Regions from separate parts of the Brumicola nitratireducens FR1064 genome, predicted to be linked through region 2. Evidence: predicted binding sites of a transcription regulator. Region 2 holds the regulator's gene; each other region holds the start of a gene.
The links. The regulator sigma-54, encoded in region 2, starts transcription at its own class of promoters, with help from an activator protein. The targets are predictions, from matches to a motif close to GTTGGCACGNNNNTNGNNT.
Positions count from the first base shown of each region.

Region 1: GNIT_RS10720 (FlgO family outer membrane protein) is a predicted target of sigma-54. The motif match lies at 1,800-1,818, and genes of this name have one in related genera.
Region 3: GNIT_RS00915 (DUF4097 family beta strand repeat-containing protein) is a predicted target of sigma-54. The motif match lies at 7,282-7,300, and genes of this name have one in related genera.

Region 1 covers NC_016041.1:2,484,996-2,495,717, reverse strand. The annotation lists gene GNIT_RS10730 (hypothetical protein) at 1-244, shown strand, start outside; gene GNIT_RS17905 (FlgO family outer membrane protein) at 308-1,147, opposite strand; gene GNIT_RS10720 (FlgO family outer membrane protein) at 1,157-1,762, opposite strand; gene nth (endonuclease III) at 2,236-2,895, opposite strand; gene GNIT_RS10710 (electron transport complex subunit E) at 2,892-3,593, opposite strand; gene rsxG (electron transport complex subunit RsxG) at 3,586-4,317, opposite strand; gene rsxD (electron transport complex subunit RsxD) at 4,320-5,393, opposite strand; gene rsxC (electron transport complex subunit RsxC) at 5,390-7,267, opposite strand; gene rsxB (electron transport complex subunit RsxB) at 7,272-7,844, opposite strand; gene rsxA (electron transport complex subunit RsxA) at 7,841-8,419, opposite strand; tRNA gene GNIT_RS10680 (tRNA-Asn) at 8,684-8,760, opposite strand; tRNA gene GNIT_RS10675 (tRNA-Asn) at 8,783-8,859, opposite strand; gene GNIT_RS10670 (MATE family efflux transporter) at 9,725-10,722, shown strand, end outside.
Region 2 covers NC_016041.1:963,044-973,765, reverse strand. The annotation lists gene GNIT_RS04245 (calcium/sodium antiporter) at 1-285, shown strand, start outside; gene GNIT_RS04240 (KpsF/GutQ family sugar-phosphate isomerase) at 375-1,349, shown strand; gene kdsC (3-deoxy-manno-octulosonate-8-phosphatase KdsC) at 1,349-1,903, shown strand; gene lptC (LPS export ABC transporter periplasmic protein LptC) at 1,900-2,463, shown strand; gene lptA (lipopolysaccharide transport periplasmic protein LptA) at 2,432-2,989, shown strand; gene lptB (LPS export ABC transporter ATP-binding protein) at 2,986-3,711, shown strand; gene GNIT_RS04215 (RNA polymerase factor sigma-54) at 3,769-5,247, shown strand; gene hpf (ribosome hibernation promoting factor) at 5,271-5,558, shown strand; gene ptsN (PTS IIA-like nitrogen regulatory protein PtsN) at 5,572-6,015, shown strand; gene rapZ (RNase adapter RapZ) at 6,084-6,983, shown strand; gene GNIT_RS04195 (HPr family phosphocarrier protein) at 6,973-7,245, shown strand; gene mgtE (magnesium transporter) at 7,252-8,610, shown strand; gene GNIT_RS04185 (YigZ family protein) at 8,895-9,509, opposite strand; gene arcB (aerobic respiration two-component sensor histidine kinase ArcB) at 9,558-10,722, opposite strand, start outside.
Region 3 covers NC_016041.1:212,674-223,395, reverse strand. The annotation lists gene GNIT_RS00930 (alpha-2-macroglobulin family protein) at 1-5,022, opposite strand, end outside; gene GNIT_RS00925 (sterol desaturase family protein) at 5,153-6,382, opposite strand; gene GNIT_RS00920 (DUF4174 domain-containing protein) at 6,464-6,988, shown strand; gene GNIT_RS00915 (DUF4097 family beta strand repeat-containing protein) at 7,374-8,066, shown strand; gene GNIT_RS00910 (GGDEF domain-containing protein) at 8,102-9,175, opposite strand; gene GNIT_RS00905 (LabA-like NYN domain-containing protein) at 9,278-9,751, opposite strand; gene GNIT_RS00900 (haloalkane dehalogenase) at 9,855-10,722, opposite strand, start outside.

The DNA of each region.
Region 1 (10,722 bases), 1.5 Mb from region 2:
GCCAATAACTTTAGGCAACACTGTATGTAGCTACGCGCAAAACTATTTTGGTATAGTGAAATCCATGGGGGAACAAGATGTCTCTTTACTTGTTCAAGGACAAGCAAAACAATTTGCTGATGGTGTGCTGTTAGATATTGAACAAGGTAGTTTGTTCAGCTCTGCCATGCAAGTATCCTTTGTACCTATGGCTGAAGACTTAGTGTTACTTAAATCAGACTTAGCTCCCTGTACATTACAATAGTGCCGTTACAGGGAAATCGCTTAAGGTAAGGTAGCTATCTGTTTAATATTCAAATAACGCCGATCAAGAGCCTATTAGTGAGATCATTCCTGTATTAGATTGAGTCTTATTAAGCATTTGATCGTTATTTTGAGATACTGGGTCTGTTTTGATGTTTCTATCACTAGGGCTATTATCAACCGGTGGGTTAGGCTGACTACTTTTGACTAGCGAATAAGCGATTTCATTAGGAATAAAGCTTTGTGCCGATGCCACTACCGCTTTTGAATTGAATCCAACGATACGAGCATTCACTAAATAGCCATGTTGTAGTTTTGACATAGTACCCCCTATGACATAACGGGCGGGTAAGTCACCAGAAAAATCCTGATAATCCTTACTAAATGCAAAGTCGCCCTGCTCGGTAATGCGAATAAAGCCTGTTGCTTTAAAATCAATCACTGGGATGCCAAACTTATGCACTTCGTGAATGAGGCTTTCTGCGAGTTGAACTCCCAACAAATTAGCTTGGTTGTAATCACTATCTAACATCACAAAGCTAACAACAGCGACGGGTGTGGTGGCATTAACATACTGCAAATTGGCTACTAAGTCTTGCATCAGCCCCTGTGCATAATGATTAATATTATGTTTTGCGGTAGACAAGGGCTTTGGCCCATTTTGTTCGGTATCACTGGAGAAATAGCGTTTATTGACCTGCGCTGAGTTAGCTTGATACCTTAGTTTTTGTTTAAACTGCTGTTGAAACATCAGGCTAGATTGCAGGGGCGCAGATGTGTCTGACTCCACCACTTGGCTATTGTCATCGGAATTGGTATCAGTATTTAATGAGGGGTCTTCACTAAACATCGAGCAACCGCATAAGGTTGCGCTAATAAGCAGTCCTAATAGCGTTCGTTTCATTTTGCTCTCCTAGTAGGCGTTCCGGTAAATTTGGTTGTTTTTTATTAGGGTGACTTTTGACTGACTCCACATCACATCATTGGGAACGTAGTCTGTGGCAGCAGCTATCACAATGTTTTCGGGCACTTGAATAAGGCGAATATTTACCATAGTACTGTTTTCTTGTAGCGTGTAAGTGCCTGTCAAAAAGTAGTCGGTGGCAATGTCTTTTGTCAGATCGTTGACGTTTCTACTCAGCATATAATCAGCGTTGTCACTTATTTTGATTGAAGGCATGGTTTTATATTCAATGACTTTTAAGCCAGCTTGAGTGGCGAAGGTCATCAGGCTTTCTTGGATTTGTAATCCAAGGGCAGAATGCTCTGGCAAGGACTCGCCGCTATTTAACATAGTCGGTAAAATTGTGCCGACTGCTAGGGTTTGTGAGGCATCAAAGGTTTGGGAAGTGCTAAATAGTTGCCTAGCAAGTTGCTCTACATGGCTATGCAAAGTGTTGCTAGGGTGACGATAGGGCGCTTGAGTGACAGACTTATCACTGTCAGTGTTTTGCCAATTAGCTGAGCTACAACCACTAATCAGCGCACTTACTAAAACTACAAACCATAATTTTTGCATTGTATTCACGTTGTTAAGCATAATATTGATTAGATCTTAGCAATTACAGTGCCAATGAGATTGCTATTTGGTTGAAAGGTTTTTTCAACTCGTCCTCTCTTATTAATAATCTTCTTAAAGTGGACAGCTTATGAACATCTTGAATCTCTACAAAACCAGTCATGCAGCATTTGATAAAATCTCAATACTTGAGGTGGGGCGCCTCTATTAATACGCTTTTATTTGGCACCCGTGATGATCCAAGCCGGTTGGAATAAGTCTTTAGGTTTCGACAGCATAGTGGATTGGTTTGCTAATTGGATTAGCCACTACCTCTTCTTCTTGTTTGCCTGCATCAGGATCATTGTATACAGCCAAAGCTCGCATTCACTTAAAGTATTCCGACTGACTACAAATGGCACAAAGCGCCAATTGTCTAAATAGACGTGTCTGTCGGCCTTTTCAGTTGTTGAGATAACTACTGTGTACGCTTTTTATTCGGTTTTATCTTTGTAATCACACAAGTCTTCAATAATGCACGAACCACATCTAGGGTTTCTGGCAATACATGTATACCTGCCATGTAATATCAACCAATGGTGTAGGTCATACATAAATTCAGTTTTGTTAGGGGTGTTCTTAATGATGTTTCGTTCGGTTTCTTCAACCGTCTTACCCTTAGCATAACCCGTGCGATTAGCTACTCTTTGAATGTGTGTGTCAACCGCGATGAAGTATTTACCTTTATTATCTTTTAGCCAGCCAAAGGCAGTATTTAAAACAACATTAGCAGTCTTTCTGCCAACGCCGGGCAATGCTTCTAAAGCCTCTCTGTTTTCTGGCACAACTGAACCATGGTCTTCAATCAAAATACGGCAAGTTTCAATGACATTTTTAGTTTTTGAATTAAATAACCCTATGGTTTTTATGTATTCCTTTAAACCATCGATACCTAGTGCATAGATTGCTTCGGGCGTATTCGCCACAGGGTAAAGTTTGTCTGTCGCTTTGTTAACGCTAACGTCAGTGGCCTGTGCTGACAAAATTACCGCGATAAGCAATTCGAATGGACTTGAAAAATTTAGCTCAGTGGTTGGGTGGGGGTTATTAGCGCGCAAGCGAGAGAGCATTTCATGACGTTTCTCTTTGTTCATATGTCCGTTCCTGTAACTCTTGCTCGCTGCACAACTTTAGCCTGTTTAGCGCTCTCTAAACGCTTTTCTGCTAGCTTGTCTAGCATGTTCTTACACGCAATTAACAAGCCCATTCCTAAGAATGCGCCCGGTGGTAATATCGCTAACAAGAAAGGGCTGTCAGTGGTAAAAACGACAATGGTGAGGTCTTTTGCCCAAGCGCCCAATAATAAATCGGCACCTGTAAATAGTGTTCCGTAGCCTAGCAGTTCGCGCATCGCGCCAAGGACCACTAAAATAAATGTGAAGCCGAGGCCCATCATTAGCCCGTCGAAAGCCGCAAACTGGACAGGGTTCTTTGATGCGTATGCTTCTGCCCGCCCGATAATGGCGCAGTTAGTTACAATTAATGGAATGAAGATGCCAAGTGCTTGATATAGCTCAAAGGTGAATGCGTTCATTAGCAACTGCACAATCGTAACGAATGCAGCGATGACCATTACAAAGATGGGGATCCGAATTTCGTTCGGAACAAAATTTCGTACGAGCGAGACTGTGATATTAGAGCCCAATAGAACAAGAGTTGTTGCAATGCCTAAGCCTAAGCCATTGATGACGGTTGCCGTTACAGCAAGTAACGGACATAGTCCCAATAATTGAACTAGGGCTGGGTTGTTTTTCCAAATCCCCTGGACGGTTAAATTTTGATATTCATTCATTCGCAGGTGCCTTTATTTGGGCGAGTACATCCATAGCTAAGGCTTCTTTCGCTATGGTATCGTCAGCGAAAGCTTCCCTAGAGGACCCATCGATATCAGGACTAGCACAATTACTTGCCGTATTAAAAATCATGTCGCGATTTGCGTTGTAGTATACGAGAGTGCTCTTAACCGCTTGCACAACTGCTCTAGGCGTAATTGTGGCCCCAGTAAATTGATCAAATTGGCCGCCGTCCTTTTTCACTTGCCAGCGTTTATCGTCTTTGCCACTGAACGGTACATTGGCAAAGGACAATACCCAGTCGCTAACGCGCAGGTCAACTTTGTCACCTAAGCCCGGTGTTTCTTTGTGTTCAACGACTCGCGTGCCAATCGATGTTCCATTTAAACTGACCGCGACAACCATCTTAATTTCGCCGCTGTAGCCATTAGGCGCACTAGTTTCTATCACTGCGGCTACGTTTTCACTACCATTACGGGCTCTAAAAATGCGTTTGTCTTGCGTGGTGCCCAACTGTTCAGGTGCGTTCACTATTATGCAGTCTAAATTCAGTTCATTAGTGTGCGAATTTTCGGGAACCAATTCATTTAAGACCGATAAAAGCTGTTTTTCTTGTGCACGTTGAATTCGGTCTTTTGTACCCGCAAAAGTGACAGCGATGAGACCCGTAGTTACCAGCGCAAAGCCTGCTAAAATAGCGCCATTTTTTCCCATGTAATTCATTATCATGAGCTTTTTCTCGCTTTGCTTTGATGGCCATAGGTTCTAGGCTGCGTGTAGTAATCAATTAGCGGAACAGTCATGTTCATAATCAGAACGGCAAAAGCGATGGCGTCAGGATATCCTCCCCAGTTTCGAATGATAATCACCCAAAAGCCAATAGCTGCGCCGAAAATAAGACGACCTTTTATTGTTGTAGATGCGGAAACAGGATCAGTCGCTATAAAAAAGGCACCAAGCACTAAGCTTCCGTTGAAGATGTGAAACAATGGTGAAGCGTATTGGTCTCCATCAAGCAAAAACAAAACAAAACTCAAGAGTGCTGCGGCGGCCAACATACTGCCGGGAATATGCCAATTAATCACTTTTGTTTTGATTAAAAATAAACCGCCGGCTAAATAAGCCGTTGCAACCCAAAACCAGCCTTTGCCATACTGGCCGTCGAAAATTATGTGTTCCTGAGCTTCAGTCACGGTATAACCTTGCAGCAGCGCAGTTTTCACAGCATCGAGTGGTGTCGCCATAGTTGCGCCATCAACGCCTACTTTCAATTGTTCTACACTAAAACCGGTGCTTGTGAAGCCTGTGAAAATAGTGTGTATCGCATCCCATAAAGTGTGAGATTGCTCTGCGATTGATAGGGGAGGTAACCACGATGTCATCTGTACAGGAAACGAAATCAACAGCATGACATAAGCGGCCATAGCGGGGTTAAACATGTTGTATCCCAGACCACCATAAAGTTGCTTAACAATTGCAATTGCAAAAAATGTTCCGATGACAATGACCCACCACGGTGCCAATGGTGGAATTGAAATAGCCAAAAGAAGTGCCGCTAAAACTGCGCTGTAGTCCTTTAATATGCGCTCAGTCTTTTTCTTTCTGAGTTCCATAATGACGCCCTCTGTTACTAAGGCGGTTACGATTGCTATGGCTGCTTGTACAAGAATACCAAACCCGAAAAACCACACATTAGTAAGAATACCGGGAATAGCTGCATAGCAAACGAGACGCATTACCTGACCGGTGTCACGTCGATTATGGTGGTGAGGTGAGCTAGATAAACTCAACATTGTCATGATTCGTTATTCTCTTTTTTGATTTGCTTCGCTGCTAGTTTTTTCGCTTTTGCTTTTGCAACCGCTGCGGCAACTCGTTTTTTCTTTGCTGCAGCTTTTGCTTCGGCATCCTCTTCTGCAGTGATATCTGAACTTTCGTTTGCGGTCGACTTAAGCACCGGCTTAGCTTGTTCAGTTTCATTCGTCGTTTTTGCTGATGTTTGTGATGATGCGGACTCTGTAGATACTTCGTCTATAGAAGCTACTTCCGTCTTATCAGACTCTGGAGCCGGCGCCCCTAGTGCGTCGTTTTGGGTCTGTTTTTTAGCTAAGGCTTCTTTTTTCGCTTTAGCTCTTGCCAGTGCTGCTGCAATTTTGTCTTTAGCGGCGCCACCATCTTTGTTCAATGAAGCTTTGCGTGCTTCGGCCGCAATTCTATGCTTTTCCTCGCGCTCTTCTTTTTCTTTCTGTAATCTGGCTTTGCGTGCCTCAAAGCGTATCTTCGCTTTGTCTGACCTTTCTTTTTCTTCTCTTTGGTTTCGAATATCCGCTTTTGCTTGGCGATAATAATGCACAAGTGGTATTTCACTTGGGCAAACATAAGCGCAGGCACCGCATTCAATACAATCGAAGAGATTATACTCTTCAGCTTTTTCAAGCTCCTTGGATTTGCTATACCAAAATAGCTGTTGTGGTAATAGCGATGCAGGGCAGGCATCAGAGCAAGCTGAACAGCGAATACAGGCTCTTTCATCATCTGGGTGCGGCAGTTCGTTGTCCGCTGGCACCAGTATGCAGTTGGATATTTTCACGATAGGCGTCAGCAGCGATGTCACAGTAAACCCCATCATCGGGCCACCCATAATAAACCTTGGTGACGACTGCGTGCTGTCATCGTAATCGCCGTGTTTCAATAAAGTCTGAATTGGCGTTCCTAAACGAGCCCATACATTCTTTGGAGACTTGAAACCCTTACCTGTCAGAGTTACCACTCGTTCTATTAATGGTTTTCCTTCTACGATGGCATCAGCAATGGCGTAGCAGGTTCCGACGTTATACATAATGCAACCAACATCGATGGGTAGGCCATCCGATGGTACTTCTCGTGATGTTAGCACTTGAACGAGTTGCTTCTCGCCGCCGGCTGGATATTTTGTTGGCACACTCACTACCTGATAATTTGTCTTTTGCTGGCAAGCTATCGACATTGTTTCAAGTGCTTCTGGCTTATTGTCTTCAACCGCAATAATGACCTGCCGGGGCTGCAAAATATGTACTAAAATATCAATGCCTTGTCGTATTTGCCAAGCATGCTCACGCATGAGTCTATCGTCAGATGAAATGTAGGGTTCACATTCAATACCATTGATGATTAGGAATTCGAGCGGCTTAGTATTGTTTGATTTAATGTGGGTTGGAAATCCTGCGCCGCCCATGCCGCTTATGCCAGCGTCGCAAATGCGCTCAATTAATTCTGACTTACCCGTTTTCGCATAATCAGCAACAGGCTTTAATGGGATCCATGTATCTTGCCCATCAGCGTCGATAATGATGCTTAGTTCAGGTATGCCTGATGGGTGGGCAGAAACGTGCTCTGTGACTTTTTTAACTATGCCTGACGTTGGGGCGTGCACTGGAACAGAAAATGGCGCTTCGCTTGCCGTAAGCGCTTGTCCTTTCAATATACTATCGCCTTCAGATACTATTATTCTCCCGTCGACACCAATATGCTGCTTAATGGGAACGTAGAAGGTTTTATCTAAAGGTAAAGTTTCAATATTCGACTGATTAGATAAGGCTTTTTGCTGAGGAGGATGAACCCCGCCTGGAAAATCCCAAAGTTGGTTTACACTAATGCGTTCTATAATTTCGTCGTAATCGGCAAACAAGGTCATACCCCTAAGACATATGCCTGATAGGTATATCACCCACAGGTACTTTATTAAACTTCCATTCCCAGTGACTAGAGTCTACTGCTACAGGTACCATATCGATACAATCTACCGGACAGGGGTCCACGCATAAATCACAACCTGTGCACTCATCAATAATCACGGTGTGCATTTGTTTTGCGGCACCGATAATGGCGTCAACGGGACAGGCTTGAATGCATTTTGTGCAGCCTATGCATTCGTCTTCTCTAATATATGCAACTTTTTTAACGTCCTCGACACCATGAGCGGCATCAAGTGGTTTTGCATCAACGCCCATTAAAGTTGCTAACTCTTTTATCGTTGCTTCGCCTCCTGGGGGGCACTTGTTGATATCATCACCATTTGCGATAGCCTCAGCGTATGGCTTACAGCCAGGATAACCACACTGGCCGCATTGTGTTTGCGGTAATATCGCATCGATTTGCTCGACAAGTGGATCGCCCTCAACTTTGAAGCGAATTGAGGCAAACCCGAGTAAAGCGCCAAAAACAAGCGCTAAAAATACAATGGCAGCAAGCGCCAGTAGAGTAAGCATCATTTCACTAACCCTGTGAAGCCCATAAATGCTAAAGACATTAAACCTGCCGTTATCATTGCTATGGATGCTCCCTTGAATGGGGTAGGTACATCCGCTGCCGCCAGCCTTTCACGCATTGCGGAAAATAGTACAAGGGCCAAAGAGAAGCCGAGCGCAGCTCCAAATCCATACATGATAGACTCAATAAAATTGTGTTGTTCAGTAATATTCAACAAAGCGACACCTAAAACGGCACAATTGGTCGTGATGAGCGGCAAAAAAATACCAAGGAGTCGATAGAGAGTAGGGCTCGTTTTATGCACCACCATTTCGGTGAATTGGACGACAACGGCGATCACGAGAATAAAACTGAGGGTACGCAGATACTCGATGCCTAGTGGGGTCAAAATATAGGCCTCGACAAGATAGCTGGACATGGAGGCAATTGTTAACACAAATGTTGTCGCCATCGACATGCCTATAGCCGTTTCGAGCTTCCCTGAAACTCCCATAAATGGGCACAAGCCTAGAAATTGTACAAGGACAAAGTTATTGACTAGCACAGTTCCAATTAATAAAAGTATTATTTCGGTCATTTACCTATCATTCTTTTGTCTTATGTTGTTGATAAATATAAAGTTTTAATTTTTTTATCAAAGAATATTGCTTTGCCTGACAGCACTAACTGACTATTTGCATCGCGAAATAAAAGCTTCCCTTAAAATTGCTAATATTATCGCTTTTTCCAGCGCGTTTAACAACTTGTATAACAGGATTGTGTTGGATGTGTGTATATAAACTGAAACGAAGCGAAAGATACTACTAAGTATTGCGATTGTGTGAACAACACCAGGAGAAATTGGCTCCCCCTCCCCGACTCGAACGGGGGACCTGCGGATTAACAGTCCGTCGCTCTAACCAACTGAGCTAAGGGGGAACAGGTGCTGTATCGTTAAAAGTGGCTCCCCCTCCCCGACTCGAACGGGGGACCTGCGGATTAACAGTCCGTCGCTCTAACCAACTGAGCTAAGGGGGACCTGCTTTTAACGGATGCGGATATTAATGACGTAAGGCTGCTGTGTCAACAATGTTCTCAGCTTTTTTACCGTTTAATTTTCGTTTGCTTATAAAGTGAGCAGTTAGGGTGTTGCGATTTGTTGATGTAGTTCTATGTCTGGTTCGGCACTTCGTGTACTAAATTAATGATAATGTTGGAAATAACTATCCGTCTTTTTTATAGAGTAAATGATAACTATATTTTTTATTTCCAATTTATTGATTTAACTGTTTTATTAGGTCAAAAAGTTATTAAAATTACTTTGACTACTGTTAATATAGCCAGTTGTTTATAAGGTGATAGCGCAACTAAAATGCCCCAAAGGTTAGTGGTAACTTACATAAATTTTTGACAAAAAGCCGTTAGCGACCGTCACTATTAGGGCGCAGTTAGTTATCCACTAGATCTGTGGATAAGTATGTGGATTAAAGGCTTAAACTAAAAGCCTAGCTTAATCAAATTTTGTCAATAGAAATCACCTGAAAAATGTAAAAATAAAAAAAGTTAATAAAAACAACTGGATAGCTTTGTAGTTGTTAGTCGCTATTTTTAATGGTTGACAGCGACTATTTTTCTCAATGCCTGTGTATTACTTCATTGTTTTATAAATAAAAGGCGCTTTATGACAGTTTATTGACGTTTTTTAGGGCAATAATCAATGGCTTGGGACTATTTGTTGACGGCATAGAAATCTATCAGTTTCGTGCTGATAAAAAGACAGACTATAAAAAAGCAAACTAAAAACGCTAATTAAGAGTAAAAAGGCTCGAGATCTCTTATCATACTAAATCCAATGAGAACAAAATGACGGCACGCAGTGACTAATAATTACAATCATCGAGATATGCTTAACGGCGATATTGCGAAAACGTTAAAAAGTATGACCATTCCGATGATCGTTGGCATGATCATGCTGATGACATTCAGCATAGTAGATACCTTTTTTGTTAGTATGTTGGGCACAGAACAACTGGCTGCCATTAGTTTTACGTTTCCCGTGACATTTACCGTTATTAGTCTAAATATTGGCTTAGGCATTGGTACGTCAGCGATTATCGGTAAGTATATTGGCTCTGGTGATACTGTCCATGCAAAGACAATTGCAACCGGCGCTTTGATGCTCTCTGCGCTGTTGGTGGGAATATTGGCAGTCGTTGGCGTGTTTAGTATTGAATTCATTTTTTCGCTTATGGGGGCTGACGAAACCCTCATGCCTTTCATCAAGGCTTACATGGTACCGTGGTATTTGGCAGGGATATTCTTAGCCATACCCATGGTCGGAAATTCAGTCTTAAGAGCTTTTGGCGACACGAAAACGCCGAGTATTATCATGGCTGCAGGCGGAGCAATTAATGCCGTATTAGACCCTATCTTAATTTTTGGCTGGGGACCTATGCCAGCGTTGGGTATTCAAGGTGCGGCCATTGCAACAGCAATTGCGTGGGCTGTATGTGTTGTATGGATACTCTATCTATTGGCGGTGAAGCGACAGTTGATCGAATCTCGTTTACTGAGTTTGCAGGAGTTTATTGTCGCATCAAAGGGTGTTTTGAAAATTGGATTGCCGGCTGCAGGAGCAAATATGCTAACGCCTATCGCTGGCGGTGTAATGACTGCTGTTGTGGCCACTTATGGTGCAGAGGCTGTCGCTGCATGGGGAGTTGGGAATCGACTGGAATCCATGGCAAGCATTATTGTTTTAGCGCTCTCTATGTCACTCCCTCCATTTATCAGTCAAAACTATGGAGCAAATAAATTAGCTCGAATCAAAACAGCGTTTGATATGGCTGCGAAGTTTGTCATGTTATGGCAGCTTATGGTTTTCGTTATTTTAGTGATATT
Region 2 (10,722 bases):
GCAAGTATCGCTGGTGTTCGAAAAGGTGAAGACGACCTTGCGCTTGGAAATATCATTGGTTCTAATATCTTCAATATATTAGCGGTTCTCGCAATGCCTGGTTTGATTATTCCTAGTATGTTGGACCTGAACGCCTCTACGCGCGACTCTTATGTCATGCTTGGCTTGACTATACTGCTCTTCGTTTTTTGCTTTAATTTGCGCGGCACACGGCAAATTAACCGCTATGAAGGTGGTATTTTTGTATTGGCCTTTCTTACTTATCAATACTGGTTATTTAAGTAACAGCCCACATATATAATTCAGTTGGAATTCATGTAAGGCAGCGTATTGTTGCTCAAGGCATGAACAAACAAAAAGGTTGCTGTAATAGCATGAGCGAACAGAAGAGTTTTTTAGAAACCGCAAAAACAGTTTTTCAAAACGAAATTGAAGCTTTGCAAAAATTGCAGAATAGTTTGGATGAGAGTTTTAACCAAGCCTGCGAGTTAATGCTTCACTGTACTGGTAAAGTAGTTGTTTGCGGCATGGGCAAATCCGGTCACATTGGAAATAAGATTGCAGCAACGCTTGCGAGTACTGGCACGCCAGCCTTTTTTATGCATCCCGGAGAGGCCAATCACGGGGATTTAGGAATGTTAACCAAGGGTGATGTACTTATCGGTATATCTAATTCAGGCGAAACCCATGAGTTGACAGGCCTTTTGCCCGTCGTCAAAAGAATTGGTGTACCGGTCATTGCCATAACCAACAATGCGAACAGTACTTTGGCCAAGTTCTCGGATGTGGCGCTCAATATTAATGTTGAAAAAGAAGCTTGCTCTCTCGGCCTAGCACCAACCACCAGCACCACTGCCACATTGGTATTGGGTGATGCGTTAGCCGTAGCTCTTCTGGAAGCAAAAGGATTCACAGCCGACGACTTTGCGCTATCCCATCCGGGTGGTTCGTTAGGAAGAAAGCTGCTTCTCACGGTAGACGAAATAATGGCTGTCGAACAAGAACTCCCCCTCGTTAAGCACACCGCAACCGTCATGCAAGCTTTGTTTGAAATTTCAGACAAGGGCTTAGGAATGACAGGGATCATTGACGATGATAATAACTTGCTAGGTGTTTTTACCGACGGTGACCTGCGAAGAGCATTAGACAAGCAGGTTGATATACACAAATCGACAGTGGAACAAGTGATGACTCCGAAAAGTGTTACTATGATCAAGGGAAAATTAGCGGTAGACGCCCTCAACTTAATGCAACAATACAAAATTAGTGCGATGTTTATTGTTGATGATGAACAAAAACCGGTCGGTGCTATTAAAATGCATACACTGCTTAAAGCAGGAGTCGTGTAATGTCAAAAGTCGATACCTTATATGGCCCAATAGACGCAACTTTATTTGAGCGTTTCAAAGGCATTAAACTGTTAGTGTGCGACGTTGATGGCGTATTTTCTGACGGTACTATTTTGTTGGGCAATCAAGGTGAAGAACTCAAAGCCTTCAACACAAAAGACGGTTATGGTATCAAGGCTCTAGCAAAAGTTGGCGTTAAGGTTGCTGTTATCACAGGTCGCCAATCAAGTATTGTAGAGCAGCGCATGACGGCACTGAACGTTGATCATATTATGCAAAACAGAGAAGATAAACATATCGCAATAAATGAATTGATTACACAATTTGGCTACAAGGCATCTACGATTGCCAGCGTCGGCGATGACATGCCTGATCTGGGCATGTTCAGCGCAAGTGAAATTGGTATTGCGGTGGCCGACGCTCACCCTTATGTGAAACAGCAAGCCACATTTTGCACAACGTTGGCGGGCGGGCGTGGTGCAGTGCGTGAAATTTGTGACATTATTCTGCAAGCCAAGGGTAAACTTGAAGATATTCACGGAGCAAGCGTATGAATAGGCTGGCTGTTAGTATTATTTTAATATTTGGTATCGCTTTTGCGCTGTATCTACCGACGTGGTTGGAAGATGATAAAGAGGTCGTGTTAAGCGACAAAGACGCTGCGTTGATGCCTAATTACGAGGCGAAAAACTTACGCAGTAAATTATTCGACAAAAATGGCAACCTTACCCATCAAGTCAGCGCTGAGACCATGGAACATTATGAAATGCTGGGGTTTGTCAATTTCACCAACCCTGAATATACGATCTATCTTCAAAGCGATGGTTCAAGTTGGCAATTAAATGCTGACGAAGGGACTTTTTACGACAACAACCGAATTGAGTTGGTTAACGGTGTACAAATTCGTAATCTGCAACCAGAAGACTACATACAAACCATATCGACTAACTTTATAGAAATTGATTTATTGACTAAGACAATTACATCCGATGAACCTCTAGTTATTTCGGGTGCAAACGTTATTATTAATGGCCGAGGGTTCGAAGCCAATTTAGAAACCCAAAAATATGAGTTAAAAAACCATGTTCAAACTGAATATCTACCTGTTCGCTAGCCTACTTATGTTGGCTGGCGCGGGTTCATTAAGTGCACAAGAAGCAATTAAGAAGAACGACTTTGATAAACCAACGAAGCTATCATCTGACAGCAGCTACGGTGACGGAAAAGAGAAAGTAGCCGTGCATGAAGGCAACGTAAAGATTACTCAGGGTACTTTAGAAATCAAAGCTGAACGATTGAAAGTATCAGCAGCTCTTGGTAAAGATAAAGAAGTGTTTGAAGCGACAGGCAATCCAGCGAGTTACACACAACAACTGGCCGACGGCACAATGGTGGTGGCAAAAGCAAACAGTATTCGCTACGAGAAAGCCACTAAAATCATCACGTTAAAAGGAAATGCGGAGCTTTATCAAAATGCGTTTAGTATAAAAACCGACTCAATTATATACAACATTATAAAAGAGCAATGGCAGGCGCAGAAAGACACCGATAGTCAGCAGCAAGTTGTGACCGTATTTGATGGCGATACTTTGAAAAAAACAAAAGAAGCAATGGAAAAGCAAAAGGAAAATAAAAAGTGAGTACCTTGTTTGCAAAACACCTCGCTAAATCATACAAAGCTAGACAAGTTGTAAGAGACGTTAGCTTGGAAGTGTCCACAGGCCAAATTGTTGGCTTGTTAGGCCCAAACGGCGCAGGTAAAACAACGACGTTTTATATGATTGTCGGCTTGGTACCGCTTGATAAAGGTGAAATTTTTATTGACCAATTAGACATGTCAATTCAACCTATGCACGAGCGTGCGAGACATGGCATTGGATATTTGCCCCAAGAAGCCTCTATTTTTCGTAAATTGACCGTGTATGAAAATCTAATGGCAATATTACAAACACGCAAAGAATTGGCAAAAGATCAACGTGAACAAGAAGCTGACGACTTAATGGACGAATTTAATGTCAGTCATATCAGAAATAATTTAGGCATGAGTTTATCCGGTGGAGAGCGCCGCCGCGTTGAAATTGCACGAGCTTTAGCTGCAAATCCTAAGTTTATTTTACTCGATGAACCATTCGCCGGTGTTGACCCAATTTCTGTTAATGATATAAAGAAGATCATTAAACAATTAAAAGAGCGAAACATTGGTGTGTTGATCACAGATCATAATGTACGTGAAACGCTAGATGTCTGTGAAAAAGCATATATTGTAAGTCACGGTGAGCTGATTGCATCAGGAACCTCTGCTGAAGTACTCAGTAACCAAAAAGTGAGAGAAGTGTATCTCGGCGACCAATTTGTATTATAGGTGTATCATGTTTTGTAACTGGCTTTTATCACCATTAGAAATAACTGAAGGACATCAATGAAACCTTCACTGCAGTTAAAATTTAGCCAACAGCTAACAATGACGCCTCAGCTTCAGCAGGCGATAAAGCTGCTACAATTGTCTACATTGGATCTTCAGCTCGAAATTCAGGAAGCGTTGGATTCCAACCCTTTACTAGAAATTGACGAAAGTGAACACAACAACGACAGCTCAGACAGTGACTCTGAACCTCAAGACTATACTGATAAAAACTCACTCAGTGCGGAGAATTCAGATAACGTTGACAGCCACGACGCACTCGAAAACAACCAAATTCCTGATGACTTACCACTAGACAGCTCTTGGGAAGAATATCTAAGCGCCTCGTCTGCGCCAGCCAACATATCCAACGGCCCCGCAGATGATGACTACATATTTCAGGGCGAAACCACCGAAAATATCCAAGACCATCTAATTTGGCAGATGGAATTAACCCCGTTTTCAGATATAGACCGCTCTATTGCTATTGCGATAATTGACTCAATTGATGAGTCTGGTTATCTCACTGTTAGCAGCGAGGAAATTTTAGATAGCTTACAAAACGAAGAAATTGAATTGGACGAAGTTGAATGCGTTCTAAAACGCATTCAAATGTTCGACCCTATTGGTTCCGGCTCTCGTACTCCTCAAGAGTGCTTAATGGTGCAATTAGCCCAATTTGATCCTGCAACGCCTTGGTTGGCTGAAGCCCGTCTGTTGTTAACAGAACACAGCGACTTGTTAAGCAGCAAAGACTACCGCACATTGATGCGTAAAACTCGATTGAAAGAAGACCAGCTGCGAGAAGCAATGCGCCTATTGCAAACGCTTAACCCAAGACCAGGAAGCACAATTGCCGTTAAAGATTCTGAATACGTTATTCCTGACGTGTCTGTTGCGAAAAAAAATGGTCGTTGGACAGTTGAGCTGAATGGTGATTCTTTGCCACCGCTGATCGTCAATAAAGAGTATGAAGCACTCAGTAAAAGCACTAAAAATTCGAACGATTCACAATATATTAAGTCACACTTACAAGAAGCTAAATGGTTTATTAAGAGCTTAGAAAGTCGCAATGAGACACTATTGAAAGTATCTCACTGTATTGTTCAGCAGCAAATGGGCTTTTTTGAACACGGTCCAGAAATGATGAAACCAATGGTTTTAAATGACGTTGCTGAGATGGTCGATATGCATGAGTCAACTATTTCAAGGGTTACCACCCAGAAGTATATGCATACGCCCAGAGGCATTTTCGAGCTTAAGTACTTTTTCTCTAGCCATGTTTCAACTGAATCTGGCGGTGAATGTTCGTCGACAGCAATAAGAGCACTCATCAAAAAGCTCGTTGCGGCGGAGATTGTCAGCAAACCACTTAGTGATAGCAAGATTGCGCAATTGTTGGCCGATCAAGGAATTCAAGTTGCTCGACGAACCATTGCGAAATATCGAGAGTCCCTCTCGATTCCCCCGTCGAACCAAAGAAAAAGTCTGCTGTAGACTTCATAAGAGGACGTAACATTATGCAAATAAATCTAACTGGTCATCACGTTGATATTACTGATTCACTAAGAGCATACGTCGACAGTAAATTCGAACGATTAGAAAGACACTTCGATCATATTAGTAATGTACATGTAGTGTTAAATGTAGAGAAAATAAATCAAAGAGCTGAAGCAACACTTCATCTCAAGGGTGACGTTGTTCACGCTAACGCTGAACATACTGACATGTACGCAGCCATCGATGGACTGATTGACAAGTTAGATCGCCAAGTTATAAAGCACAAGGAAAAGTCAAAACGACATTAGTCGCCTACGAATTATGATTATATCTGATATTATTTCACTCGACCGCACTGAATGTGCGGTTGAGTGTCAAAGCAAAAAACGAATTTTTGAAGTCATCAGCGAAATTGCAGTGAAGGGAAATCCACAGCTCAATTTAAATGATGTGCTTGCGAGCATGTTGGCGCGCGAAAAAATGGGTAGCACAGGCATAGGTAACGGTATTGCTATACCACACGGCAGAATTGAAGGAATACAGGATATAGTTGCTATCATTGTCACTAGCGAAGAACCGATCCAATTCGATGCAATAGACGACAAGCCCGTAGATATATTTTTCGCTTTATTAGTGCCCAGTGAACAAACCCAAGAGCATCTTCAAACGCTTTCATCTATCGCGCAAAAATTGAGCGATAAAAACATAGTAAAAGCGTTAAGAAACGCTGCTACTAGAGACGAAATTATTTCAGCACTAGCGTAAAAATTAACCACACGGTGAATTATCCCACCGTTTCATAACTGTTATCTACCTCTAAAGGACCTGCACACGTGAAACTCTTGATCATCAGTGGTCGCTCTGGCTCAGGCAAATCAATTGCATTAAGGGCCTTGGAAGACCTAGGGTATTATTGCGTCGATAACATACCCGTAAATTTGCTGCCGACACTTACTCATGCACTCGCCGATGAAAGCGAAAAAGTAGCGGTGAGCGTCGATGTTAGAAACATGCCTAAAATGGCGAATGAGCTTAGCGAAATTGTGGACTTTTTGCCCAGTATTTGGGAAGTTACCATTTTGTATTTAGACGCTAGTGATGATGTATTGATTAAGCGCTATAGTGAAACAAGACGTTTGCACCCGCTCTTCAAACTCAATAAATCACTGGCCGAATCAATTGAGGCGGAACGAGAAATATTAGTGCCTGTATCGGAAAAAGCGGATTTACATATCAACACCGATAATTTATCACTGCACGAGCTTTCAGAACTAATTCGAGAAAGAGTGTTAGGTAAAAAAAGCGCAAACTTAGTCCTAGTATTTGAGTCGTTTGGCTTTAAATACGGCATTCCAAGAGATGCAGATTATGTATTTGACGCCCGTTTTTTGCCTAACCCACACTGGGAGCCCGACTTAAAGCCCTTGAATGGATTAGATGGCCCGGTACAGTTATTTTTAGGGGGACAGCCACTTGTCACCAAATTCATATGGCAAATTCAAAACCTGATATCAACTTGGCTGCCACATTTAGAAAGAAACAACCGCAGCTATGTTACTGTTGCTATAGGTTGCACCGGCGGGCAGCATCGCTCTGTATTTGTGGCAGAGGCGCTTGCAAATAGCTTCCGTGCAAGCCATGGGGATGTACAAATCAGACACCGTGAATTGAAGTTGAGCAAAAAAGAAGAGATTGATCCAAATACACTGAATGAGTCTCAGCATGATCGTTGAAAAGCAACTTACTATCGTAAATAAATTAGGCCTGCACGCGCGCGCAGCGACTCAATTAGCAAAATTAGCTAATCAGTTTGAAGCGACAATAACAATGCATCAAGAGGATAAAGAAGCCTTTGCTAACAGTGTGTTAGCGCTTATGATGCTTGAAAGTAGCCAAGGAAAAGAGGTACTCGTGCGCTGCGATGGCGGCGACGCTGAGAAAGCGATGCAGGCGATTGAAAATTTAATCGTAAATAAATTTAACGAAGACGAATAGGGCCTTATGGCTGAAACTGTTGAACAAAACAATGTACAAAGCCAATTAGCATCGATAAGCGAGTCGCTTAACGATGGTACTTTTGTGCAGGTTCGAAAGTTACTCCATGACCTACAGCCAAGTGACGTTGCCCTTCTATTAGAATCCAGCCCGAGTAAAACCCGTAATGAATTATGGCAGCTTATTGATGCTGATTTCCATGGTGATGTACTTGAAGAATTATCGGAGGATGTCCGTAACGGCATCATCTCTAAAATGGTGCCCTCTAGTGTGGTCGATGCACTTGAGGATATGGATACTGATGACTTAGCTGAAACCCTAAGCTCCCTGCCCGATCCGGTTTTACAAAGCATTTTAAAATCGATGGATGCTCAGGATCGTTTGCGGGCGGAAAAAGCCCTATCCTACGGCGAAGAGACGGCCGGTTTCATCATGAATACCGATACCATTACACTTCGGCCTGACGTAACAATTGACGTAGTTTTACGCTATTTGCGACTTAAAGGTGAGCTACCCGAAAACACCGATACTTTATACGTTGTAAATCGTCATGATAATTTGATCGGCACTGTGCCGGTGACTAAATTACTGACTTCACCTCCGGACATGAGCGTGAACGAGATCATGAATGAGGAGCCTGAAACCATTCCCGTGGACATGAGTGACAGTGAAGTTGCGAGTATGTTTGAGCGTTACGACTGGCTTTCAGCACCCGTTATCGATAAAAACAAAACGCTTGTCGGGCGGATCACAATAGATGACGTGGTCGACATTATTCGCGAAGACGCCGAACACTCAATGATGAGTATGGCGGGTCTCGATGATGAAGAAGATACATTTGCTCCTGTTGGAAAAAGTACTCAGCGTCGCTCTATTTGGCTCGGTGTTAATTTAGTTACCGCTTTAATGGCTGCTGCGGTGAGCGATTTGTTTGAAGCTACACTGAGTCAGCTTGCCGTACTAGCTATCTTGAATACCATTGTGCCCAGCATGGGTGGCGTTGCGGGTAACCAAACGCTGACCTTAGTGATCCGCGGTATGGCCTTAGGTCACGTCAGTCAAAGCAACTCGGTATGGCTTATCAAAAAAGAACTCGCCATCGGCTTTTTAAATGGCGTGATTTGGGCAACACTTATCGCTTCGGTAATAGCGCTGTGGAAGCAAGACTTTATGCTCGGTGTGGTTATCGCCTTTGCGATGATGATGAATATGATTGCGGCTGGATTAGCCGGCGCAACGCTGCCGATTATTATGAAAAGATTAAATATTGATCCTGCGCTCGCTGGTAGCGTCATCTTAACGACCATAACGGATGTTGTGGGAATATTTGCCTTTCTAGGCACCGCCACTTTATTCTTAATATAGCAAAAAAAGCATTCCAAAAGTGTTATCACAATAAAGGTACTAGCTCAAACGTGATACACACATTTACACTAAAGGGCATGACCAAAGCGTATAATCGACAATATTTATAGTAGCCTTATTTAACGACTCCAAGTGGCAGTTTGCCAGACTTTTAAGCATCCTCCGTCATACTTGCGAAGGCAAGGACCTCCCAAACAAGATAGAAAATTCGAAAACAACGACTCTTTTGACCACACGGTTGATGGCGGGGGTTTCCTGCTTTCGCAGGAATGACTTGGGATGATTCAATCTTCAGAACGCAAACAAACAATATTGCCAGAAGTGATATCAACCAGCTCTGACTGCAGTGCTACAACATCACTTAGTGCAACCGCAAAACTGTTCACGACACTGATTTGATATGTTGCTTCTACATCTTGCACAGCATACCTTTCTAATAATCGTGCGATAGCTCCTTGAAAGCTATAGTCATACTCAATAGTGAGTCTGCAGCGTTCTACTTTTACTACTAATGGTAACTTCTCCAGAACTTGAACGACCGCATCAGAATATGCTCGCTGTAAACCACCGGTTCCTAACTTTGTACCACCGAAGTAGCGCACCACCGCCACGGCTATTTCACCCAAGCCGCTATATTGAAGCACTTTCAACATTGGCATCCCTGCAGTGCCGCTTGGCTCCCCGTCGTCACTCATAGACCGTTCGGTGCTATCTGGCGAGCCTGCAATGTATGCCCAACAAACGTGGTTAGCTTGTGGATGCTGAATTTTCAGTTGCTTAACAAAAGCATCGGCCTCCTGGCGATTGCTTGCTTTTATCGCATAGGTAATAAATTTACTGCGTTTAATTTCTAATTCAACCTTGTTGTCGCCGGCAGGTATCGAGTAGGATATAGTCATGAGCCACAGTGTACTTTGGAATTAAAGATGAACAGCAACAACATAGGATTAATCATCTATCTTGTTTGCATTCACCCACTCCATCAGATGCTCAACATCCTTATCAATAGCCATCGCAAGTTCTTCAACCCATTCGTGGACGTTCTCCCACCATGCAGGATGGTCACCTTCTTGAATTTTATTTGCCGTTTGCTGCACGCGCATCAAACCCACTGAGCCTGCGGCTCCCTTAATTTTGTGTGCTTGAGAACATACCTCTGCCTTTTCATTTGCGGCGAGAGAGACAGTTAAGAGTTCCATGTACTCAGGAATTTTCTCTTTGAATATGCCTAAGCTTGCGCGCACCATATCTTCACCAATCGTATCGACCAGCATCTGCAACATGTCCACATCTAATATTTTGTCTACTTTAGGAATACTCACAAGCTCACTAGTTGGACGTCTTTCTTCGTGCTTTTGTTCTTCTCCAAACAACTCATTGAACACTTCTATCACACGGCTCTTTTTAATTGGCTTGGCGATGATATCGTCCATTCCATTTTGCAAATACTCTTCGCGTTTTTTAATCACGTTTGCCGTTAAAGCGACAATAGGAGTTTGTAAAACTAATTCTTCTTCGTGCAATACTTTTGCAACGTCGAAGCCGCTCATATCGGGGAGTTGGATATCCAGTAAAATAAGGTCGTACTCGGTTTTACGCGCCATTTCAATTGCAGCTGTGCCTGTCATAGCAACCTCAACTCGCTGCCCTAACTTTTCTAACAATGCTTTTGCCACCAATACATTCAATTCAATATCTTCGACTAACAAGATATTTAAGTTACTCACTTCTAATTCAGCCATTCTTGCTTGATGCTGACTGATTGCCACGGGCAGCACAATTTCGAAACATGTGCCTTGTCCTATAACACTGTGCACATGAATTTCACCTCCCATCTTATCCACCATCTGTTTGCATATCGCTAAGCCAATGCCAGTGCCCGTTGCAGATTTGTGGTCAGGATGGTCAACTTGATAATACATCGCAAATATCTTATCCAAGTCATCCTGCGGAATACCAATACCGCTATCTGTAATCCTAAAGGTCACTTTAGCGTTACCTGCTCCTTCATCAGATGCCTCAATGCTTAGTTTCACCTCGCCTTTTTGAGTGAACTTAATGGCGTTAAACAAAATATTCCACAGTACCTGACGCAACCTAGTGCCATCCGCT
Region 3 (10,722 bases), 750 kb from region 2:
ATCTTTACGCCAAGTCGTCTTGTACTGTTTCTCCAAGGTACTGACTAAATCAATCAGCAAGTTCGATGTCACCACACCACTGCGCGTGAGTAAATAGATTCCCTGAGCACGCTTTCTCAAAGTCAGCATACTTGCATTTACTGAGCTTTGAGTGCCGCTCATTCTCACGTAATTGCTCGCTGTATCACCAAGATAGCGAACGCCGCTTTCTAGCATATCTTGCGGCACGGGATACCCTAAAGCATCTGCCTCAATTAAGAAGTGCATGACATAGATAGTGACATCAGGATCGTTGTTTTGCGCGCTCGGCCAGTATGAAAAACCACCGGCATAGCTTTGTCTTTGACGCAGTTTGCTGATGACTTCGGCAAAATGCGCGGCAACGGTCTCGTTATCCGGCCCGTATTTTGGCAGGTTCGACAAACCCACCAGAGGGAATACCTGACTAACGATTTGTTCAGTGCAGCCATGCGGATATTCATCTAAATAAGCGCTTAGACCCTCAGTAATAACCAGAGGGCTAGCAGAGGCTTTTAGTACTTGACTGGACTGCGCTTCAAACAATTTCAGTGGTGTATCAAGCGATACCTGTCCATTGCTTGATACGCCAGTAGTAATGCTCACTTCGAAGGGCATAGCAGGCCGTATGCTTAATGCTGCCGTTCTGCTCGACTGCCAAGTTTTGCCGGATTTGTCGGTCATACTCACGTCAAAGCTTATTTCAGCACCGCCCAATACATCATTCGCTTTCACTCTAAAACGAACCGCTTCTTCTTGGTTTTCACTAAGCTGCATTTGCGCTTCTTTGCTGCCAATAATACTGACATGTTTGCTAGTGCTCACTTGTATCTTCACGTCAGCTTCATCTTGCGAATCCTTAACAACATTGGCGACACTCAGCGTGATATCAAACTCATCTCCAGGCGCCGCCTGATTCAGTACATTTGGGCTGAGTACAAACGGCCCTCTGACGATGGTATTTTCTTGCGCGCGACCCATTGTTTGATCTCCCACCGCAATGGCCATGACGCGTAAGCCACCAGCAAAATCATTAGGCACATCGAAAGTATAAGTGTTGTTTCCTTTTTTGGCCGCCACGACGCCTGACCAAAACACGGCTGGATCTTGTACCTTGCGTTCAAATGGGTTTTGCGAGCGTTGCATCCTGCTGCCGGTAACCATCATTTTCTCGCTCATTGCCATATCAGCTTCCATGTCTCCGCCTGCAGCAGAAAGCATTTTACTTAAAGCAAAGTCAGGCAATATTAAATCCAATATTTGCATCGTACGCACGCTCAATGCACGTTTCTTTAAAAAATGCGCTAGCGGGTTAGGCGTGCGATAACCAGAAACTTGCAAAATACCTAAATCAACAGCAAATACCGCTACTTTGGCATCTTCTGATACATCAAGGTTAATTGCCATCGGTTTGCCTGGTTGCACAATATCTTCGACACGAAGCGTGAGATCTAATATCCGCTTAGAGCGGTCAATAGAAAACGGCACGACTGCATAGCTCAGGGGGCTAGTGAATATTTCTTTAGAGCTGAGGTCACGCACAAACGCAATGTTTATATAGGCGTTGCCCTCGATACCTTTGGGGATCTTAATCCGCTGAATGCTGCTATTGGTGGTGCTGCTAAACCACTTGAATGCGTGCAGTTTGTTACTTTCAATACTGATTAAGCCGCTTCCTGCATAGGGTGCTTGAATACTTAGCTCAATCGTCTCGCCTTCTTGATAATCGTCTTTATCTAAGGTGACTTTTAATTCCGCGTTTTTATCTAATTGACCGTCATCATTGCTAGCACCGACTACCGTATACTGCGCACTAAGCAGCACTTCATCATCTGCATTTAGAATATCGACAACGAAAGTGCCTGCCTCGCTAGTATCCAAGGAAAGCGCTTCAAAGCCCTCAGGCAAGGCGTAAGCTTCTTCTTTTACCTGCCTAGTAGTTTGAATGCTCTCATACTCGTAGCGACCGTTATACTGCTTCACAAGAGTAGAAATGCTCTGCACTTTGCTTAAACGCTTCTTGAGCTTGTCGAGTGCAACGGATTTCAATTCATTGTTAATCGCAATTAAGGCTAATGTTCGTTCACTGTTGAGATTAATAAAGTCGAGTTTGCCATCGGCTTTATAGCCAACAAGATGAAGCGACGGCGAATATAAAAAGCGAGTGGACGTGCTGACCGAGCGGCCGCCGGAGGCTTCATAACCCTTGCTTTGCAGGGTGACGCTGTAAGTTCCTTTGTTGAAACGGCTTAAATCTACCGCAACACTCGCCTTGCCATCAGGGCTGGTCTGTTGCTCTTTTAAGCTTTCCTCGAATCGGGATAAACCGTCCGTTGTATCGTCTTTCACTTTAGGAGAGTAAAAAGCGACGCCATCAAACTGCTCAAATGAAAACTGAATTGGAAGTAAGGTCAAATCTGTCGTAACCCTGCGCCCTTGTGCAGGCACGCCACTCAGGTTATTTAAACTTATTTCATTGCTCAAATTTGGTGATGTTGCCCAACCTTTGCTTGGCAGGCCTTTTACTTGGCTGGTAATTGACAGCGTATCAGCTTGAAACTCTTCAACGCTGAAGTTCATAGAGCCCACTTGGCGCTCACGAACCTGATTGCCCTTACCCCGTTCTCGAATGAGATGAAGGCTAGCGCTGTAGGAGCCAGTCTTGAAAGTCTTTTCTGTATTAAACGCCGCATCCATAAAGCCAAACTGTGAAAGCTGCATTGTTTCAACGTACACTTCAGTGTACTGGGCATCTCTTATCACCAACTCAAGCGGAATGTTACCTAGGTTTTGAAGGTTTTTGCCCTTAACAATCATGCCAATATTCACCACTTCTCCCGGACGATAAATACCGCAGTCGGTAAACATATAGGCATTCACACGGTCATTGTCATTGGCGTAGCTGTATTCTCCTCCCACATTAAAGCGCGAGTAATTTATTTGTCGCGTATAGCGATTGTAGGGAATGAACGATACGTCACCTTTCAGGCTGACAACATACACAACCGGCTGCTTCTCACGCTCATAACCGTTCGCCGCAGGAAAAGTAACATGGCCGTTACTATCGGTTGCCTTACTAAACAGCTTGGTACCGTTTTTAGCAATCAGTTCGACGCGCGCGTTAGCAACAGGAGCACCTGATTTTATTGACTGCACGAATATGTCTTGGCTTTCATCTTGGCTGCTTTTTACAATAACGCCAAGATCAGTAACCAGCACAAGGAGCTTGTCGCTGACACCATAAATTTCACGTTTACGGTTTTTATCCCACGCTTTGATTTCTACAAAGAATAGACCCAGCCCCCCCTTAGAACTTGAGACAAGCGCGTTCAAATCAACGGAAGCGTAGTTTGCCGTTTTCAGGTCAGCATCGTTCGCGTTCATACTGATAAACTGCGTACTAAATTCGGCCAAGTTTGCTTCGTTGAAACTCCAGTTATAAAAGTTAGGATTACTGATATCGCCCTGAGTTTGCGACACCAGATGATAGAGTTCGTCGTCAATAACTTTGCCTATACTGACTTGAACATCACTGACCCCTCGGGTCGAAAATGCAAGACGTTGGTCTTTACTGTAAGTGAGAATAGAACCTTCCCCTGAAATGGAAATTTCTTGCGGGTATTTTGGAGCAACTAAAATGCGATCAAAATAAGCACGCTGCACAAACCCATTAACCGACGTTAAGCCTGAGGCTATCTTCAAATACAGCTGACGACCCGCTTGAACATCCACTTTAAGTTGATAGTTTGTGGCAGCATCAGCCGCATTGGGCATCAATGTGTAATCTAGTTTTTCAGCGCTCTGTAATACTTCGGCTGTTACTTCTCTTGGACTCTGCCAATAGCTCTTACCGTTTTTTTCTTTCTGGTTGGGTAAGAGGAAAAGCGTAAACTTGTTCAGCAGTTCATCACGGGCAATAGCATCAGTAAAGTCAAGCAACACAAACTGCTCTGGTTCATCGTCTAAGTTGCGCAAAACCTCGATATCCGACTGCTCTACTTTTAAGTAACTGTAAAGGTCAGGCACCATGACTTTGCTCTCGTATACAGCCGAGCTAGCTTCACCACCATAAATACTTTTGATGCCTTCACCAAACGTCACTTCAAGGATCCGAGCTTGTTCAGGCAGTGTCGCTATATCAAGGGTTACCGTCGCAGAACGCAGGTTGTCGCTAAAATTGAGTTTATAGGCTTGCGCTTTGCCTAGCTTGTTGCCCTCAACTTGATAGGCCACGGAAACCGATTGTTCGACACTTTGCCTATCAACGGGATAATTAAATGAAATTTCAACAAAAACTTGCTTAAGCTTGTCTTCTACACTTAATTCAAATTCACTCATTTCGATGCTGCCCTGCAGAGGCGTAGTGATGAAACTGAATTCATCGTTGCTAAACTCATCTTGGGTATCGAACACTTCTGGCGCAAAGCTCACTTCATATTCCTGCCCCGCAGGCCAGGGGGTTTCAGGCACAAACAACAGAGTCCTGTCATTTTCCCAACGCCACTTTCCGGCTTTGCTTGGGCTGAGCTTGATGCCTGTTTTTACTTCGGCGCCAATTAAATCAATTGGCGCAACTGAAGGAAAATCAGCAGGTATCGACGGTGGCGCAATTCGCGTTATTGGCAGTAGCTCTGGTGGTTGCTCTGGTGGTAAATAATCATTCGAGGTGTAGGCAAATTCTATGCGAAGTTCAGGTGGTGAGGTTTTTGTGCTCTCGCTATTTTCATCAGCATATTCCTCTGTAAGTGCTGGAATAGTGATAAGGGCATCAACCAATATTGGCTCTGGTAAACTTTGATAGTACACATAAGTTTTGTAAACACCTGCGCCTAAACCAACAATAAGCAAGGCTAGAAAGACGAGTTTAAGTGGGCTATTTTTGCGCAAATTATTAAGGTAAGCCAACCAAGGCGGCATTGACCAATTAACTTCACCAAATAAAAGAGCCAGAAGCTTACCAACGACGACAAACGGAAACATGAGTATTTTAAGCAGAAATTGCATGAGCTTCATCCTAGAATGCTAAGTTGGTTAAGACCCAGAGCCTAGGTCTTTGTTCAACATTTGAATATATTGAATTGATAATAAATAACTCACGGCAACAAGAACCACTGCTTACACAAGTTATTTCCATTTAACTGTTCAATTCACTACCATTTGAAAGGTCCATATTACGCTGATACTGAAGCTTAAAAAGCAGTATTGCGGATAACAAAACCGGTATGAAAGCGTAATCTGCATATGCGCCTAAATTTATATTCAGTAATACTACAACTGAAACCAGTAGTTTTAACCACTCTAGCCAAATTGCGCTTGCTCTGTTCTCCATAATCCACGCCAAGTTAATGCTCGAAAAAATAACGAAAAAGGAAATACCATGCTGTTGACTGACATCCAATGCACTAGCGTTAATCAACAGAGAAACAGCAAGCAAGGAAATGATAGCGTATTGCATCAGCGCGTAAACTTTAGCCATTAGCGATATGTCGGTTTGATATGGCGTAAACTGGTTTAAATCTGTTCGCGCTAGCGGAAATTTTTGACTGACATCATCCGGGCGCCATCCCGTTCTGCCAAACCAGACCTTGAATTTGTCAGACCATTTTTTGGTATGAATACTGTCTTGAACTAGCTGTTTGTATACCTGAATATTCGCGTAAAACGGATTCCAACTTTTTAAGGCCTTGCGCACACCGTAAATGGGTTTCTCATCGCCTAATTCATCTTGGTAAGACCCAAATATACGGTCCCAAATAATAAAAACACCGCCATAGTTGCGATCAAGGTATTGCTGATTCTGCGCATGATGCACTCGATGATTTGAGGGTGTTACCATGAACCATTCAACAAACCCCAGCTTCCCAACATGCTGAGTGTGCACCCAAAATTGATACACCAAATTAATAGAGCCAACGGTAATGAGCATGAGTGGATCAACACCGAAAAATGCGAGCGGCAAAAAGAATATAAAATTGAAAAAATTGCCCGATGTTTGTCGTAAAGCAGTAGTTAAATTGTAATCCTCACTGGAATGATGGACCACATGCGCCGCCCAAAACAAGCTAACTTCGTGACCAAATCGGTGATTCCAGTAATATAAAAAATCGTAAATAACGAATACAGCAATCCAAACCCAAGGCGTTTGCGTAAGTTCAAATAATGTAAAGTGCTCGTACAGTAAAATATAAACGGTAAATGGGGCCAAGTTTTTCATAACGCCCATGATACGACTTAAAACGCCTATACTCAGGCTTGTAATAGCGTCATTTAAGCGATAGTAGTCTGTTTTTCTTACTTTTTCGGCAATCAACTCTGCCGCGATAAGAAGAAAGAAAATGGGTATAGCAAATAGGATAATATTCATAGACATGCCTATGGTAAACACAAGGCTATACTAGTGTTGATAGCGCGCTTAAGTCAAATGGGTTTATCAACGGAAAATCACATGAATAATATTAAATTAATTGCCGCATCGCTATTGTTAAGTCTTTGCTCCCTAGAAACAGTGGGGGCGATACAACAAGAAAATTCGGCTTCACTTTTTGCAGAAGAACGACCTTTAGAAGAATTGCCTTTGGAAACTTTAATATGGCAAAACCGCGTGCTTATCGTCGATGCTAAGACCCCAGCGAACGCAGATATCTTAGCTAAACAGTTTGAAGCTCGCAGAAACCAAATGTGGGATCGCAGACTCATCGCCCTATTGCTTGTAGACGATAGCGTGATCGAATTACGCTTTACTCAGGAGAACATGGAGACATTCTCCACTTCCGCCTCCCAATCACGCTCTAACAACCAGCAAATTGCGTATTCAGTGTCTGAACTACGCAAAAGACTCAACGGTAAACAAAGCATTTTGATTGGTCTTGATGGCGGCACAAAATCCGCTTTCACGCTAAGCAGTGGTAGGATAGATATCGAGCAAGTATTCGCTGATATTGATGGGATGCCAATGCGCAAGGCGCGCTAACTGCGCATATTCAAAATATCTAGATCCGACTCAACAGTGCTTGTATCACCCACCTGATTTTATCTATTTAAACTATTGTCACTTTATGTGCGACTTATCAGATATCGCTATATAAATTACACCTAGCCTGGCACTGCACTTTTGATACTTAATTTTTTAATGCTGAATGCTTTGCACTAAATTCCTTGTTCTAAATTTAGTTTAATTGACCAATATTTAGCAAAATACTTCTTATCGATTAGTTGCCAACTTGATAGTAAAAAATTTAAACAAACAAAAACAATGAGTTACGTATTGGCACATTGAATGCAAAGCAGTGGGAAATGTCAGGTTTTGTGATTAATAAGACCAAAAAGACCATCACACATAAATTATGGAGTTAGTTATGATTAGCAAAATTCGTCGCCCTGTTTACTCTTTCATCGGAATAACGCTTTTAAGCATGTCACTCAGTGGCTGCATTATTCACGTTAACGCGAAAAATAAAGATTGGGATAACGACAGCGCTAGCTATTCACAAGATGTGAAATCGACAAACAAAAGTGTAAAAGTAAGTGAAGGAAGAACGGTAGAGGACGTCGGTTCAGTCAATGGCAGCGTTGTAATTAAAGACAATGTAAGCGCCAAACGCGTCACCAATACCAACGGCAGCATCTCTATTGGCGACAACGTTAGCGTCGACTCAGTGAACGCAGTCAATGGCCAAATTAAAATTGGTGAAGGCTTTGCATCAGCGGAAGATGTGAGCACAGTAAACGGCCAAATAAAGATACAAGAGAATGGCCAGATTGGCGGCGAGCTTTCAACCGTCAACGGCACGATTTCAATTAGTGGTGTTGTTGTCGAAAAAGACATCATGACGGTAAACGGCAGTGTAAAGCTAAATGACGGCAGTCTTGTGAAAGGTGACATTCACTTCCGTGGTAATTCTAAAAACAACTACCACAAAAATTATCCCGTGCTTTACATCAGCGCAGATTCCAACGTTGAAGGCGATATTATTCTTGAACGGCCCGTTGAATTAAAGCTAGAAAACAAAAGTCTCGAAAGCAAAGTTAAGCGCCTTTATAAAGACTAACATCAAACCAAAAGTTGAGTGATCGCCGCTTAATATTATGCAGAAGCTGCTGAGACAACCAAGTTCCTACCTGCACTTTTCGCAGAGTACATGGCCTTATCAGCAGTTTCAATTAACATATGGCTTTCTGTATCAGCATTAGGCACCAGTGAAGCGACTCCCAAAGATGCAGTAACCGATAATTTTTCTTCACCATACATACAGGGGTTCGCTTCAATTGCAGAGCGGATCTTCTCGGCTACTTTTTCTGCCTCTCGTATATTGCAACTAGGCAGTAAAACAACAAACTCTTCTCCACCAAAACGCGCCACAACGTCAGTTTTGCGGTTAATCTGTTGGCTAATAAGACTAGCTACATGGACAAGACAGGCATCACCGCATAGATGACCATGGTCATCATTAAAGCGCTTAAAGTGATCGATATCGATGAGCAACAAAGCTAAGGGGTACTCATTGCGACTTGCCAACTGCCATTGATTTTCGAACTCAATGTTAAAGTACCCTCGGTTATTAATACCCGTTAGCGCGTCAATTTTATTGAGTTGTTCGAGCACTTTTTTCTGCTTATCCAACTGCGTCTCAATTTCAAATGAACGCTGATATTCCTTCGACGCTCTAAACCCCATCAAGCCAATAAAACTGACGTAGACCAACAGCATGATTGCATAGGGCATTTTATTTTCAAGATAAAATCCAGCTGCAATAGATGGCACCAGTAGAATTATTAGGTTACACAAGGCAAGACTAATACGCGGCATTAGTGCAACAATCGCGCTACTTGCAATACCGCCAATTGCTAGCATCGTAATATGCAGAATAGGTTCAAAGCGTTCATCAAACATGGCCATTGCAAAAAAGAGGCTAAGTACACTTGCATGACCGAGCGAAAATATAGTGAAGCAGTTACGCCAAAGAGCCGGAGAATAACGATACAGGCGATCAGTAAAGAACCAATGAACCAGTCTAATAATACTAATACCAAACATACTCAAAGCAAAGGTACGGCTTAACTCAGGCTCAGTTAAATGAAAGTCAAATGGCCAAAACACTGCGGGCAACAAAACAGCATAGACAAATATCCCCGTCATCGAACGACGAAGTAGATCCATGTCTATACGCTGCTGTATTTCAGGAAGCTGTTTGATGGTAAGCCCTAATTGAAAAATATCCCTTTATTATTAATAAAGCCGCTGATATAAAAAACAATGACTTCATTGTAGCCACTGACCATCTATGTCAATGAACTCCGAACTTGCATTAATTAGGGAGTTAGCAGTTAAATTCAGCACGCCATAAACAACTGTTTTGCAGTTGTGCTCTTGTCGTACTTTTGAAAGCAATCGGTCAAAATCACCATCGCCCGATAATAGGATGATCGTATCGACATAGGGCGCTGCCTCCAATACATCGATTGTAATGCCCACATCCCAATCACCCTTCGCAGAACCATCTGAGCGCTGAATAAAAGGTTTCAGCTTTACCTCAAAGCCAATATGACGCAGTGCACTTTGAAATTTCTGTTGCTGTACATCGCCGCGATCAATCGCATACGCGACAGCGTCGACAATTTCATAATCTTTCGCTACTGATTGCCAAAAATGCCGATAATTAAACGAACGTGAAAAGGTGTGTTTGGTTGTGTAATAGATGTTTTGTACATCAACAAAAATTGCCGCTTTTTGCACTTCGATGCCTTGTAGTATAAGAATAAAGTTTACTAAACGTATGAACCAATGACATTGACGCTTCAGTGGCATGAATCTTACCACTGATTAGCAAAAAATGTAGCTAACTATTGGCGCGGAAAAACGTAACCGCGTTTTCTATCAGCTTCTGTGACGCATCTTCCTGAATAAAATGTGCAACGTCCTTCAATACTGCGTGCGCTTGGCCCTCACAGCCCTTCATCATTCGTTGAAAAGCCTTATCAGCACCTTTGGTAATAGGATCTGAGTCGCCGAAAACTGTCAGTACCGGCAGTGACAGTGATTTCAGTACAAGCCAAGCTTGCTTGTTGTTACTCGACTCAGGATTGTCAGTGCTTGTGGGCACCAATAATGGAAACTGCCTCACGCCCCACTTATAAGATTCGTCTGGAAATGGCGCATCGTAGGCATAGCGCTCGGCCTCAGATAATTCTCTTTTGCAACCACGCTGCACTATCTGACTTACTGGGAATACTTCGACTGTTTGGGAAAATGTTTGCCAATTTTGAAAAGCCTCATTCATTGGCTCCTCACCTGTTGGCAAAAACGTATTGGCAACGACTAAGTTTTTAAACAACTCTGGTTCAGCCGCCAAGACTCGCAATCCAATCAAGCCTCCCCAATCTTGGCAAATTAGATTGATATTTTTGAGCGCCAACTTTTTGATGAAGTTTGTTATCCACTGAATAAAGTTTGCGTAGGTGTAAGGTGCTTTATTATCGAATTTATCTGATTTACCAAACCCAATTAAATCAGGAACAATCACTCTAAACCCGTTTTCGACTGCATGCTTCACCATGTTGCGATATAGATAACTCCATGTTGGTTCGCCGTGCAGCATTAAAATCACCGGCGAATCCTTGTCACCCTCATCCACATAGTGCATTTGTAGCTCGGTTTCATCAACACTCACGTTGCAGTAATTTGCTTCAAACGGATATTCAGTCAGG